DNA from 3 places in the Mycobacterium sp. D16Q16 genome. Region 1 is predicted to be linked to each of the others. Evidence: predicted binding sites of a transcription regulator. Region 1 holds the regulator's gene; each other region holds the start of a gene.
The links. The regulator LexA, encoded in region 1, represses DNA repair genes until DNA is damaged. The targets are predictions, from matches to a motif close to CGAACANNTGTTCG.

Region 2: B4394_RS04775 (error-prone DNA polymerase) is a predicted target of LexA. The motif match lies at 1,896-1,909, and genes of this name have one in related genera.
Region 3: cofD (2-phospho-L-lactate transferase) is a predicted target of LexA. The motif match lies at 2,848-2,861, and genes of this name have one in related genera.

The regions. Positions count from the first base shown of each region.
Region 1 is NZ_MAEY01000015.1:37,148-41,564, forward strand. It holds gene B4394_RS16510 (alpha/beta fold hydrolase) at 1-236, shown strand, start outside; gene B4394_RS16515 (PhzF family phenazine biosynthesis protein) at 321-1,004, shown strand; gene nrdR (transcriptional regulator NrdR) at 1,028-1,492, opposite strand; gene B4394_RS16525 (LysM peptidoglycan-binding domain-containing protein) at 1,623-2,132, opposite strand; gene lexA (transcriptional repressor LexA) at 2,362-3,036, shown strand; gene B4394_RS16535 (GNAT family N-acetyltransferase) at 3,033-3,578, opposite strand; gene B4394_RS16540 (acyl-CoA dehydrogenase family protein) at 3,585-4,417, opposite strand, start outside.
Region 2 is NZ_MAEY01000004.1:69,315-73,731, forward strand. It holds gene B4394_RS04775 (error-prone DNA polymerase) at 1-1,882, opposite strand, end outside; gene B4394_RS04780 (alpha/beta hydrolase) at 2,034-3,011, shown strand; gene B4394_RS04785 (TetR/AcrR family transcriptional regulator) at 3,103-3,675, shown strand; gene B4394_RS04790 (nucleotidyltransferase domain-containing protein) at 3,672-4,417, shown strand, end outside.
Region 3 is NZ_MAEY01000007.1:27,901-32,317, reverse strand. It holds gene B4394_RS09570 (phosphomannomutase/phosphoglucomutase) at 1-1,161, opposite strand, end outside; gene B4394_RS09565 (DUF3499 domain-containing protein) at 1,306-1,716, opposite strand; gene B4394_RS09560 (metallopeptidase family protein) at 1,869-2,369, shown strand; gene B4394_RS09555 (WhiB family transcriptional regulator) at 2,399-2,653, opposite strand; gene cofD (2-phospho-L-lactate transferase) at 3,044-4,012, shown strand; gene B4394_RS09545 (coenzyme F420-0:L-glutamate ligase) at 4,009-4,417, shown strand, end outside.

The DNA of each region.
Region 1 (4,417 bases):
GGGCGACATTGGAAATCTTCGACCGCTCCGGACATTTCCCGTTCCATGACGACCCCGAGCGATTCATCGCCGTCGTTCGCCAATTCATCGCCTCCACTGAGCCCGCTCAATACGACGAGGATGAATTGCGCCGATTGTTGCGCACTGGCGTCACCGAAGGCACGATCAGCGGGGCCGCGCGCACCCGGATGGCAGTGCTCGACGCCATGGGCACAGACGAGCGCAGCGCCACCTAGCCACGAGAGCTCAAGCGCTACCAGAGGTTTGCACAATTCGTGGGTACCTGAGTGCACAGCGCGCGGGAGACGTAGAGTCGAAGAATGAGCGTCGATGTCGCGGTTGTGCGCGTATTCACCGACCAGACAGGCAACTTCGGAAATCCCCTGGGGATCGTCAATGGCGCTGACGTCGCCGCGGCGGACCGCCAGGAAATCGCTACCCGGTTGGGTTTCAGCGAAACGGTTTTCGTCGATCTTCCTGCCGAAGGGTCCAACACCGCACATCTGCGGATCTTCACCCCGGCAGCCGAACTGCCCTTCGCCGGACATCCGACGGTGGGATTGGCGTGGTGGCTGCGCGAGCGCGGAACACCGGTCAACACCTTGCAAGTTCCCGCGGGTGTGCTCCAGGTCAACTATGACGACCGCACGTGGATCCGAGCCCGGTCCGAATGGGCCCCGGAAACCGATTTTCACGAGCTGGACTCCCCCCGCGATGTGGATGCCGCCGACCCCGCCGACTATGCGGACGAACTGCTGCATTGCGTGTGGTCGTGGCAGGACCGCGACGCGAATTTGGTGCGATCACGGGTGTTCGCCTTCGACCTGGGCGTCAACGAGGATGAGGCGACCGGATCTGTCGCGGCGCGGATGACCGATCTATTAAGCCGCGACCTGATCGTCAACCAGGGCAAGGGGTCGCAGATTCTCACGCAGTGGAGCCCAGAGGGCTGGGTGACGATCGGTGGCCATGTCGTCGCCGATCAATCGTTGGTATTGAACTAACAGCGCGTCGACCCAGCCGAAGATCAGGATCCGGTCGGTGCGTCCCGATGGGCGCGCAACGCGGCGATCTCACGTTCGAAGTCGTCGGCGGAGCTAAATCCGCGATACACCGAGGCGAAGCGCAGATAGGCGACCTCGTCCAGGTCACGTAGCGGGCCGAGGATGGCCAGGCCCACCTCGTTACTGGGAATCTCTGGAGACCCGGCGGCCCGGACCGCATCTTCGACCTGCTGGGCAAGCAGATTCAGCGCATCGTCATCGACATCGCGGCCCTGACAGGCCCGGCGCACGCCCTTGATGACCTTGTCGCGACTGAACGGCTCGGTGACACCGCTGCGCTTCACAACGGCCAGCACAGCGGTCTCGACAGTGGTGAAACGACGGCCGCACTCCGGGCACGATCGCCGTCGACGTATCGCCTGACCTTCATCCGCTTCACGGGAATCGACAACGCGCGAGTCTGGATGACGGCAGAACGGACAGTGCATTACTGCTCCTTCGCCGGTTCTGGACTCCAAGTCACTGGGCTGGGTGGGCTGACACACAGCGCAGCGCGCCCAGACCGGTCTCGAGGATACCCGTGCTCCCACACGTTCGAAGGTCACGCCCGTTCGCCGATCAGCCGACCGGAGAAACCAGCGTCTGACCGGCTTGTACTGTCGCCGAGTCGAGTTCATTGAGTTCACGGATCTTGGACACCACCGCCGAGCGCGGGGCATCCGGCGCGACACGCGAGGCCACGTCGGCCAGGGTCTCGCCGGGCGCGACCTGGACGACCGCCACACGCTCCGGCACACCAACTCCCCCGACTCCGGCAGCACTGACCTGGCCGAGCATCAGCAGCCACATCGTCGCCACCGCGGCACCCACCGAAACAACAATGGTCGCCTTCAGGCTCACCGGACGACGACCATGCACCCGATGCGGCACCGCCGATACCCGGACACCGGTGCCCCGGTACGCGGCCGGCCGGCCGGCGGGCCTCCGATAGGCGACGGTGCGCACCGGCAGCGCCCGACGCTGAGTCAGCGGGTACTCCGCGCTGTAGGCACGTGCCTGCGGGGCGTAATCGCGTGACGCGTACTCGGCAGCGCGAGACCGCGGTGTGGTGAGAACGTTTGTGCTCATCTGTGTGCCCTTCCTGTCCTGTCGATCGGTAGGCCCGTTCGCTCTTATGTTCGAATGTACTCGATCATGTGTTCGATGTCCGAACATGTGATCGATTTGTAGCATCCGCCACCGACAAGTGGTCTTGAGCTGCACGAATGCCGCCTACGCGCGGCCCCCCGGGCTCTATTCGCGACACGCATCGAACACATGTTTGATAAATACCGCCGACAGGTCTAGATTCGGGCCCATGAGCGATACACCCAGCAAGGGACCCGCCACCGGTTCACTGACCGAGCGCCAGCGGACCATCCTGGAGGTCATCCGCGCATCGGTGAATGAGCGGGGTTACCCCCCGAGCATCCGCGAAATCGGCGATGCCGTCGGGCTTACCTCGACATCGTCGGTCGCCCATCAACTACGCACCCTCGAACAGAAGGGCTTCCTGCGGCGCGATCCAAATCGTCCACGCGCCGTTGATGTTCGAGGAATCGATGATTCCCGCGGCCCGTCCGCGACCACCGATGTGGCCGGTTCCGGCGACCTGCCCGAGCCAACATTCGTGCCCGTCCTAGGCCGTATCGCCGCCGGTGGTCCCATCCTGGCCGAGGAGGCCGTAGAGGATGTGTTCCCGCTCCCCCGCGAGCTGGTTGGCGAGGGATCGCTGTTCTTGCTCAAGGTGGTCGGCGAATCGATGATCGACGCCGCGATATGCGATGGCGACTGGGTAGTGGTCCGCCAGCAGAATGTCGCCGACAACGGCGATATCGTGGCGGCGATGATCGACGGCGAGGCGACCGTCAAGACATTCAAGCGGACAACGGGTCAGGTGTGGCTGATGCCGCACAACCCACTGTTCGAGCCGATCCCCGGAAATGACGCCGCCATCCTCGGCAAGGTCGTCACCGTCCTGCGCAAGATCTAGCCGTCACCAGGCGGCGGTCCGGGTGCGGAATCGTCGCCTGCACGGCCGTCGAGGGACGGCAGGAACAGCTGGAAATGCGCCACGTCGTGCCAGCTGCCCAACTTGTAGCCGATGCGTCGGTAGCATGCGACTTTCTCGAATCCCATTGCCCGGTGCAGCTTTTCACTCGCCTGATTGGGAACCACGACAACGGCGAGCACCGTGCGATAACCGCGAGAGCGCAGCCGGTCGAGCAGCGCCGTGTACAACTGGCGGCCCGTCCCGCGCTGTTGCCGGGTGCCGTCCACGTACACACTGACCTCACACGCCCACTGATAGGCGGTCCGTGATTTCCACGGCACCGCGTAGGCATACCCGAAGATCTCACCGCCATCCTCGGCAACAAGCCAGGCATGCCGGTGGGCCGCCGTGCGGATGCGTTCGGCAAGAACAGCATCCGACGGCGGCACCTCCTCGAACGAGATGGCCGTATCCGTTACATACGGCGCGTAGATCGCCGCGCAGGCGACCGCGTCATCGGCGGTCGCGTCACGAATGATCATGAGGCGCTAGAGCGAACGCCCGATGATCTCCTTCATGATCTCGGTGGTTCCGCCGTAGATCGTCTGGATACGAGAATCCATGTATGCCCGGGCAACCGGGTACTCGCGCATGAAGCCATACCCACCGTGCAGCTGCAGGCAGCGATCGATCAGGTGAACCTGCTTCTCGGTGCTGTACCACTTGGCCATCGCGGCCTGCTCGACGCTCAGTTCCTTCTTGTTGAGCAGCGTGATGAACTCGTCGACCATAATCCGGATCATCGTGGCATCGGTAGCGAGCTCGGCCAGCACAAAGCGGCTGTTCTGGAAGCTCTTGATGGGCTTGCCAAACGCCTTGCGCTCGGATGTGTACTGGATGGTCGCCTCAAGCATGGTTTCCATCGCCGCGGCCGCCACGACGGCGATCGACATGCGCTCCTGCGGCAGGTTCTGCATGAGGTAGATGAAGCCCTGGCCCTCTTCACCCAGCAGGTTGGCGGCGGGCACCCGGACATCGGTAAAGGACAGCTCGGCGGTGTCCTGCGCGTCCAGGCCCATCTTGTCGAGCTTGCGGCCGCGCTCAAAGCCCTCCATGCCGCGTTCCACGACAATGAGGCTGAAGCCCAGCGCACCCTTCTCGGGGTCGGTCTGTGCGACCACGATCACCAGGTCGGCGTTAATGCCGTTGGTGATGAAGGTCTTCGAGCCGTTGAGAATGTAATGATCGCCGTCCTTGACCGCGCGGGTCTTGATGCCCTGCAGGTCGCTTCCGGTGCCCGGCTCGGTCATGGCGATGGCGGTGATCAGCTCACCGGAACAGAAACCGGGGAACCAGCGGGCCTTCTGCTCGTCGTTGGCCA
Region 2 (4,417 bases), on a different contig from region 1:
CCTGCTCCTTCAGGTCTATTTGAGCCAAGTCAACCGTGATGCCCTTATGCTCGGCGACGAGATCGATGCAGTAGTGCAGCGCCGAAAGCATGCCCAGACCCAGCAAGTCGAATTTGACCAAACCAACTGCGGCACAATCATCTTTGTCCCACTGCAACACGCTTCGGTCCTCCATGCGCGCCCACTCGACGGGCACCACATCCGCCAGCGGACGATCGCAGATGACCATGCCACCCGAGTGAATGCCCATATGCCGGGGAAAATCCTTGACCTGCTGCGCCAAATGGATAACCTGCGGCGGAATGCCGTCGACCTCGGCGGCGTCAGCCAAACCGCCCCAATGACCCATCTGTTTACTCCAGGCGTCCTGCTGTCCCTGTGCGTATCCGAGTGCTTTGGCCATGTCCCGCACTGCCATCCGCCCCCGGTAGGTAATGGTGTTGGCCACCTGGGCGGCACGTTCACGGGTGTGCTTGGTGTAGACGTACTGGATGACCTCTTCTCGGCGATCGGATTCGATGTCGATATCGATATCCGGTTCACCGTCACGCGCCTCGGACATGAACCGTTCGAACAGCAGGCCCTCCGCCACCGGGTCGATGCTGGTAACACCAAGCGCGTAACAGACCGCCGAATTAACGGCAGACCCTCGACCCTGGCATAGGATGTCACTGTCGCGACAAAACCGCGCAATGTCGTAGACGACCAGGAAGTATCCCGGAAAGTCTTTCCTTGTAATGATATTCAACTCTTTTTCGATCTGGGCGTAAGCCTTCTCAGCACCCGCCCGTGGCCCGTAGCGCCGAGCAGCGCCCTCGATCGCCAGCTTCCGCAAAAAGCTAGCCTCGGTGTGCCCGTCTTCGACGTCAAAGGGTGGCAGCTTGGGGGCAATGAGTTTCAAATCGAAAGCACACGCCTCCCCCAGCTCGGCTGCCGCCGTCACAGCGTGCGGACAATGCGAGAACAGCCGGGCCATCTCATCCCCGGACCGCAGATGCGCTCCCCCCACCGGGGCAAGCCACCCTGCGGCATCATCGAGACTCTTGCGTGCTCGCACTGCCGCCATCGCCATGGCGAGCCGCCCACTATCGGGTGTAGCGAAATGTGCTGCGGTGGTAGCGACCACACCGACACCAAACTTCGGCGCCAACTCGGCGAGCACCGCATTGCGCTCATCCTCATCAGGATGGCCATGCCGGCTGAGTTCGATGCTGACCCGATCCGCCCCAAACCGGTCGACCAAACCAGCCAGCGCCTTTTCCGCCGCGTCTGGTCCGTGAGCGATGAGTGCTCGTCGCACATGCCCCTTACGGCAGCCGGTCAGAATATGCCAATGACCACCGGCAGCCTCGGCCAAAACGTCAAGGTCGTAGCGCGGCTTACCTTTCCGATCCTTGGGTGTACCACCGGACATATGCGCAGCCGACATCTCACGCGATAACCTCCGATACCCCTCCTGGCCACGCGCCAACACCAATAGATGCGTGGAGTCCTCCGTGTTGCCCTGTCCACCAAGAGACAGCTCCGCACCGAACACCGTGGGCAAGCCGAGCTCCCTAGCGGCTTCCGCAAAACGGACCACCCCGTAGAAGCCATCATGATCAGTGAGCGCCAGAGCCTTGAGATCGAGCCGGGCCGCCTCCTGCGCCATCTCTTCCGGCAGGCTGGCGCCGTCGAGAAAACTGAACGCCGAATGCGCATGTAGCTCGGCGTAAGGCACCGACGACCGTCCGCGCTCACGGGTGGGCGGCTCATAGGGTGGGCGCTTTCGGCTCCACGCCGGACCATCCCCGCCATCCCCCGGAGGCGCGTGACGGTTGGGGCGCCCATCAAGCACCCTCTCCATTTCCGCCCAGGTTGGGGGACCCTGCGACCAGCCCATCCCACCAGTGTATCGAACATATGTTCTATACGTGGCCGCTCCCGCAATTCGTACAAGGCAGGTAACTAACTAGATATATACATGTATGCTGGCGGTACTGGCCCGCATCCGACGCGACGGCAAGCAGCTAGACGAGAATCTGGAGAAGCGAATGCCACACCACGGCAACTACACGCCCGAAAAGGTCGTCTTCCCCTCGCACGGCGAGGACATCGTCGGTGTCGTACACCGTCCCCACGGTGACGGCCCCTTCCCCGCAGTGGTCCTGCTGGGCCCCTATTCGTTCGAGAAAGAACAAGCGCCAATCCACTACGCCACCCGTCTCGCTGACGAAGGTTTCCTGGCGCTGGCGTTCGATCCCCGCACCGTGGGCGAGAGCGGCGGCACACCGCGCCGTCTCGAGAACCCGAAGATGAAGAACGAGGACGCCGTAGCGGCCATCGACTACCTGCTGAACCGCGATGACGTCGACCCATCGCGCATCTTCGGGGCCGGTGTCTGTCAGGGTGGGCCCGAGATGCTCGATATCGCCTCCTATGACGACCGGATCAAAGCCGTTGCCTCGGTGACCGGTTACTACCGCGACCGCGAGACCGACCTGTTCATGATCGCCGCCGGCGTCAGCGAGAACCCGTTCGATCCGGCGACCGCGCCCACCACCGAGCAGCTGGAAGCTCTCCTGGACGCCAGGCTCACGCGGGCGCGTGATGCCAAGGCCCGGTACGAGCAGACCGGCGAAGTCCTCTACGCACCGCTGGTCTCCCCCGACCTCGGTGACCCGGTCGCCGGATCCGATGCCGGGTTGCCCGGGCCGCTGGTGTGGAGCTGGTACGGATCGTGGACGCTCAAGGGCTGGGAGAACCGCTACGCCATCATGAGCGACCTCGACCACTTCGACTACACCACCGTGCCTGGTGCCGCCAGGCTGGAGAAGCCCGCATTGGTGATCCACTCCGACACCTGCATGAATCCGGCGGCAGCACGGCGGCATTTCGAGTCGATTCCATCCGCCGACAAGAAGCTCATCTGGGAGAACGGCACCAATCACTTCCAGTACTACGACCAGCCCGACGTCGTCGACCGCACCGTCGGTCACATCGCCGACTGGTTCAACAGCCACCTGGCCTGATGGGGGCGCACCGTCTGGGCTGGCGGCATAACCGCTGCCCCAGCCGGTGCGCTGCCGAAATCGCGCGGCGACATGCCTCTAGGCTTATGGGATGCCGCCCGACGCCTCTGCCACCAAGAAGCGGCTGCTCGATGCCGCGTACGCGGAGTTCGCCGAGCATGGACTGGCCGGTGCACGTGTCGACAGGATCGGTGCCGCGGCAGAGGCCAACAAGCGGCTGCTCTACGTCTACTTCACCAACAAAGAAACACTGTTCGACACCGTGGTCGCCCATTCCATTGAGCGGATGTCCGATGCCGTCCCCTTCACGCCCAGGGATCTACCGGGCTATGCGGGCGCGTTGTTCGACCATCTGATCGACCATCCCGAACATCTCAGACTTGCCACCTGGGCACAGCTGGAACGCCCCATCGCCGGTCCCGCGGAAACTGCCGCCTACGCAGGAAAAGTCCAAGCGATCGCCGAAGCATGCCCTCCCTCAGTGCGTGTGGAACCTGCCGACATCCTGGCCCTCACGCTCGGGCTGACCACCGCGTGGTTCGGTGCATCACCGGCGCTGCGCAGTCTCGCAACTACAGAGCCCTTCTCACCCGAGCGCCTGGCCGCCCACCGGGCCGTACTCATCGCGACCGTCGAGGCTCTCATCGATACCGCCGGACGATGACCGACACCGCGTTCCTCGACTCCATCGCCGACAGCCTGGTGGCACTTCCCGCAGTCGAGGCGGTTACCCTTGGCGGTTCCCGCGCACAGGGCACGCACCGCCCGGACAGCGACTGGGACCTGGCGATTTACTACCGCGGCGATTTCGACCCTGACGAACTGCGCCAGATCGGTTGGGACGGAGAAGTCTCCGAGATCGGCGCTTGGGGTGGCGGCGTGTTCAACGGCGGCGCTTGGCTTCACATCGACGGCCGGGATGTCGACGTGCACTACCGCGACCTGGCAGACGTCCAGAAACAACTGGTGCGCGCGGAGCGAGGCGAGTTCCACATAGAGCCGCTGATGTTCCACCTCGCGGGAATCCCCAGCTATCTGGTGGTCGGCGAGCTCGCCCTCAACAAGGTGTTGCGCGGCATCCTGCCATGTCCGGATTACCCTGCGGCGCTTCGTGAGTCGGCGCCCGAAATGTGGTCTGCGCGCGCCGCGCTGAATGTGCGCTATGCCGAGAAGAACCACGCACCGCACGGCCGGGTGACTCAATGCGCGGGACTACTGGCCGTCGCCGCGATGGAGTACGCCCACGCAGCACGGGCCGCACGCGGCGCGTGGGTAACCAACGAAAAGCACCTGCTCGAGGCCGCCGGGCTTGCTGCCGTACATACGATTCTCGCCGGCTTGTCACCCGATCCGGCAGCGCTCACCAAGGCCGCAGCCGAGATCCGCGCTCTCGGCGAAAGTGTCGG
Region 3 (4,417 bases), on a different contig from region 1:
GCGGAAGTTGATCTCGCCGGAGGACGCGTACCGCTCGTAGTCGGACATGAGATCCGACAGCGGCCGGTCCTGCTCACCCAGAGCCGCCAGCACGTGCAGCGCCGCCAGCATGCCGGAGTCGGCTCCCCAGAAGTCGCGGAAGTAGTAGTGCGCGGAGTGCTCACCGCCGAAGATCGCCCCCGTCTCGGCCATCAACGCCTTGATAAACGAGTGGCCCACCCGGGACCGCACTGGTGTTCCCCCGTGCTCGACGACGAGCTCGGGGACGGCACGCGAGGTGATCAGGTTATGGATGACGGTGCCACCGATTTCCCGCTCCAGCTCTCGGCGCGCTACCAAAGCAGTTACCGCAGAGGGAGATACGGCCCGCCCGCGCTCATCGACCACAAAGCACCGATCGGCGTCGCCATCGAAGGCCAGCCCGATGTCGGCCCCTTCGGAAAGGACGAAGGCTTGTAGATCACGCAGGTTCTCGGGATCGAGCGGATTGGCTTCGTGGTTGGGAAAATTACCGTCCAACTCGAAGTACAACGGCGCGAGCGCGATCGACGCAATAGGACCCAACACCGCCGGGGTCGTATGCCCTGCCATCCCGTTTCCGGCATCCACTGCCACCCGGAGCGGGCGCGTTCCGCTCAACTGAACCAGTGACCGCAGGAAATCGCCGTACTCGGCGAGGACATCGCGCTCGGAGACGCTGCCCACTGGACCGTCATGCACCGGCACACCGTTGATCAGCTCATCACTGATGATGGACAGGCCGGTGTCCTTGCCCACGGGCTTGGCACCCGCGCGGCATAGCTTGATTCCGTTGTAGGCGGCCGGATTGTGACTGGCGGTGAACATGGCCCCCGGGCAGTCCAACAACCCCGAAGCGAAATACAGCTGGTCGGTGGATGCCAGCCCGATCAGCACGACGTCGACACCCTGTGCGGTAACACCCTCGGTGAACGCCTGCGCCAGACCGGGCGACGAGTCCCGCATATCGCGACCGACCACGATCCGCAGCGGTGTACCGGCGTCCGCCCCCTCGGCCTTGACCAGCCGCGCGAACGAGGAACCCACGTCGAAGACAAAAGACTCGTCGATCTGCTCGCCCAGGAGACCACGGACGTCGTACGCCTTGATGACTGCGTGGACAGCGTCGGCGGACCGGGCCATGACGAGAGTGCTCCTATTGATCTATCGAGAGAGGGGGACGTTAGGTGTCGCTGGCCAGCCTAGTGGTCGGCGAGTATCCAACGTGAACGTCCGGCGAGAGGCTACAGAATGTCATCGGGCCGAGCCGAAACTACCTGATCAGAGTTACTCGGCTGGATCAGGCAGAACGCGCAGGTGCCCACGGCGCCGCCCGACCGGAGCCGGATGCACGGGCCTGGGGGCAGCGGAGGTGGCGGGCGATCCCATATCGAGTGCCGGCTCGCTGAATCCAGCAGCGGCCACCCGGACACCGGCAGGTTCCCGCACCGCGTCGGCCAGGGCGACCAGGTCGTCATCCTCGGGATTCGACGGCAAGGGGCCGTTGTACCGGACGAGCTCCCACCCACGGGGCGCGGTGATCCGGCTCGCGTGCTGCGCGCACAGATCCCACGAATGCGGCTCGCTGGACGTGGCCAGCGGCCCGACCACGGCCGTCGAATCCGCGTAGACGAACGTCAACGTCGCCACGGCGGGACTCGGGCACCCGGGCCGACAGCAACGACGGGGGGCTCTCACAAACGTTGAGGCTAGCGTGCGCAAACACGTTCCGACCCGCAGACACGCGCTGTGAACCGACCGAGACCCTCCGGTGATCGGGCAGAGACCCCGGGGTGACCGGCTCGTTGCGATTCGCCAGCCACAGCAGCCACACCGTTACCATTTCTCGTATGTCACGTGACGGACGGCGCGGCGGCTCGGCTAGCGGGTCGAGCTCGCAGGGCTCTCGAAGGGGACGCGATTTCCGCGGCCCCCTCCTACCGCCAACCGTTCCCGGCTGGCGCTCACGGGCCGAGCGTTTCGATATGGCGGTCCTGGAGGCCTACGAGCCGATCGAACGGGCGTGGCAGTCACGATTGGAGGGGCTGGATGTCGCGGTCGATGAGATTCCCCGCATCCAGCCCAAGGATCCCGAGTCTGTGCAGTGGCCGCCGGAGGTCATCGCGGACGGACCGATCCCGCTGGCAAGGCTGATTCCTGCTGGCGTGGACACCCGGGGTAACACCACCCGGGCGCGAATTGTCCTGTTCCGCAAGCCGATCGAATTACGCGCGAAGAAATCTGGAGATTTGTCGGATCTCCTGCACGATCTACTGGTCGCGCAGGTTGCCACCCACCTGGGGGTGGAGCCGTCGGTGATCGACCCATCCATCACCGACGAGGGCGATTAACCCGCCCTGGTCGAGCACAGAACCCGGAGTTAGATGATGCCCCGCTTCAGGCGGCGGCGCTCACGCTCGGACAGCCCACCCCAGATGCCGAACCGCTCGTCATTGGCCAGCGCGGACTCAAGGCACTCGTCCTTGACCTCGCAGCCCTGGCAGATGCGCTTGGCCTCGCGAGTCGACCCGCCCTTCTCAGGGAAGAACGCCTCGGGATCGGTCTGTGCGCACAGTGCCTTCTCTTGCCACTGATCGTCAGCTACACCGATCAACGCATCAAAATCGTTCTGCACCAACGTCAGATGCGGACGTGCGGGCGGCAAGCCCGTCGCACCCGTGCCAACGCCGGAACTCAGCTCGTCGTGTACGCCAAATTCATTGCGCCCAAACAGCATCGTCCCGCCTCCTCACTGTTCCTCTTGCATCCCAATACAGCTCGTAATGCCCGGTTTCGTGCCACATCGTTGTTTTCTCGGCCATTTCCATTCGAACATCTGATCGAATCTCGGTCTGCGCCTGTAACTTCCAAACTCAGCCCGAGGAATGACACTGGTGTGATTACACACGTGTTCGCTGCCGGGGTCAAGCGAAGGACGAAAATTCATACCATCTGCGACCGACAAAATCGGCGTGGCGCCCTCGTGGCGTGTCGCATCATTGCCGGCGCACTAGTCTGGGTCAGCGTGAAACTCACCGTCCTCGTCGGCGGCGTCGGCGGAGCACGCTTCCTGCTCGGCGTCCAGCGCTTGCTCGGATCAGACTCCAGCAAGCATCAGATAAGCGCCATCGTGAACATTGGCGACGACGCCTGGATGCATGGCGTCAGGATCTGCCCTGACCTGGACACCTGCATGTACACCCTGGGCGGAGGCGTCGACCCCGAGCGAGGCTGGGGACACCGCGGCGAGACCTGGAACGCCATGGAGGAGCTGGCGGCCTACGGCGCCCAGCCCGACTGGTTCTCACTCGGCGACAGGGACCTGGCCACTCACCTGATACGCAGTCAAATGCTGCGAGCCGGTTACCCGCTATCAGCGGTCACCGAAGCGTTATGCAATCGATGGCAGCCCGGAGTCCGGCTGTTACCCGCCAGCGATGACCGCTGCGAGACCCACGTGGTGATCACCGACCCCGCCGACGGACAGCAGCGTGCCATCCACTTTCAACAGTGGTGGGTACAACACCGCGCGCAGGTTCACACGCACAGCTTCGCGTTCGTCGGCGCGGACGAAGCAAAGGCCGGGCCGGGTGTTGCCGAGGCCATTGGCGAGGCCGATGTCGTCTTGCTGGCTCCGTCCAATCCGGTGGTGAGCATCGGGGCGGTACTGGCGGTCGGTGGAGTTCGCGGAGCGCTCCGCACAACCCCCGCTCCGGTCATCGGATACTCGCCGATCGTGTCGGGCAAGCCGCTCCGCGGAATGGCCGATGAATGTTTGCGCGTGATCGGTGTCGAGGTGAGCTCGCAAGGTGTCGGGGAACACTTCGGCGCCCGTTCACAGACCGGCATCCTGGATGGCTGGCTGGTCGGCGAGGGTGACGCGGCTCACATTGCGGGAGTTCAGGTACGGTCAGTTCCGCTGCTCATGACCGACCCGGACGCGACGGCGGCAATGGTGCGTGCGGGACTTGACCTGGCCGGAGTTACCCTATGACCTTAGCTGCGGATTCCCCTGCACCGGAACATGGTTCAGCGGCTCCGGTAGAGATCTTACCCGTTCCGGGCCTGCCCGAGTTCCGCCCTGGTGACGACATCGCCGGGGCCATCGCCGAGTCAGCGCCGTGGGTCCGCGACGGCGATGTGATCGTGATCACCAGCAAGATCATCTCGAAGGCCGAGGGCCGAATCGTCGCCGCGCCCACCGACCCCGAGGCTCGAGACGCCTTACGGCGCAAATTGATCGACTCCGAATCGGTCCGCGTGCTGGCCCGCAAGGGCAAGACGCTGATCACCGAGAACACCATTGGCATCGTGCAGGCCGCGGCCGGAATCGACGCATCCAATGTGGATACTGCCGAACTCGTGCTGCTTCCCGTTGACCCCGATGCCAGCGCGACCG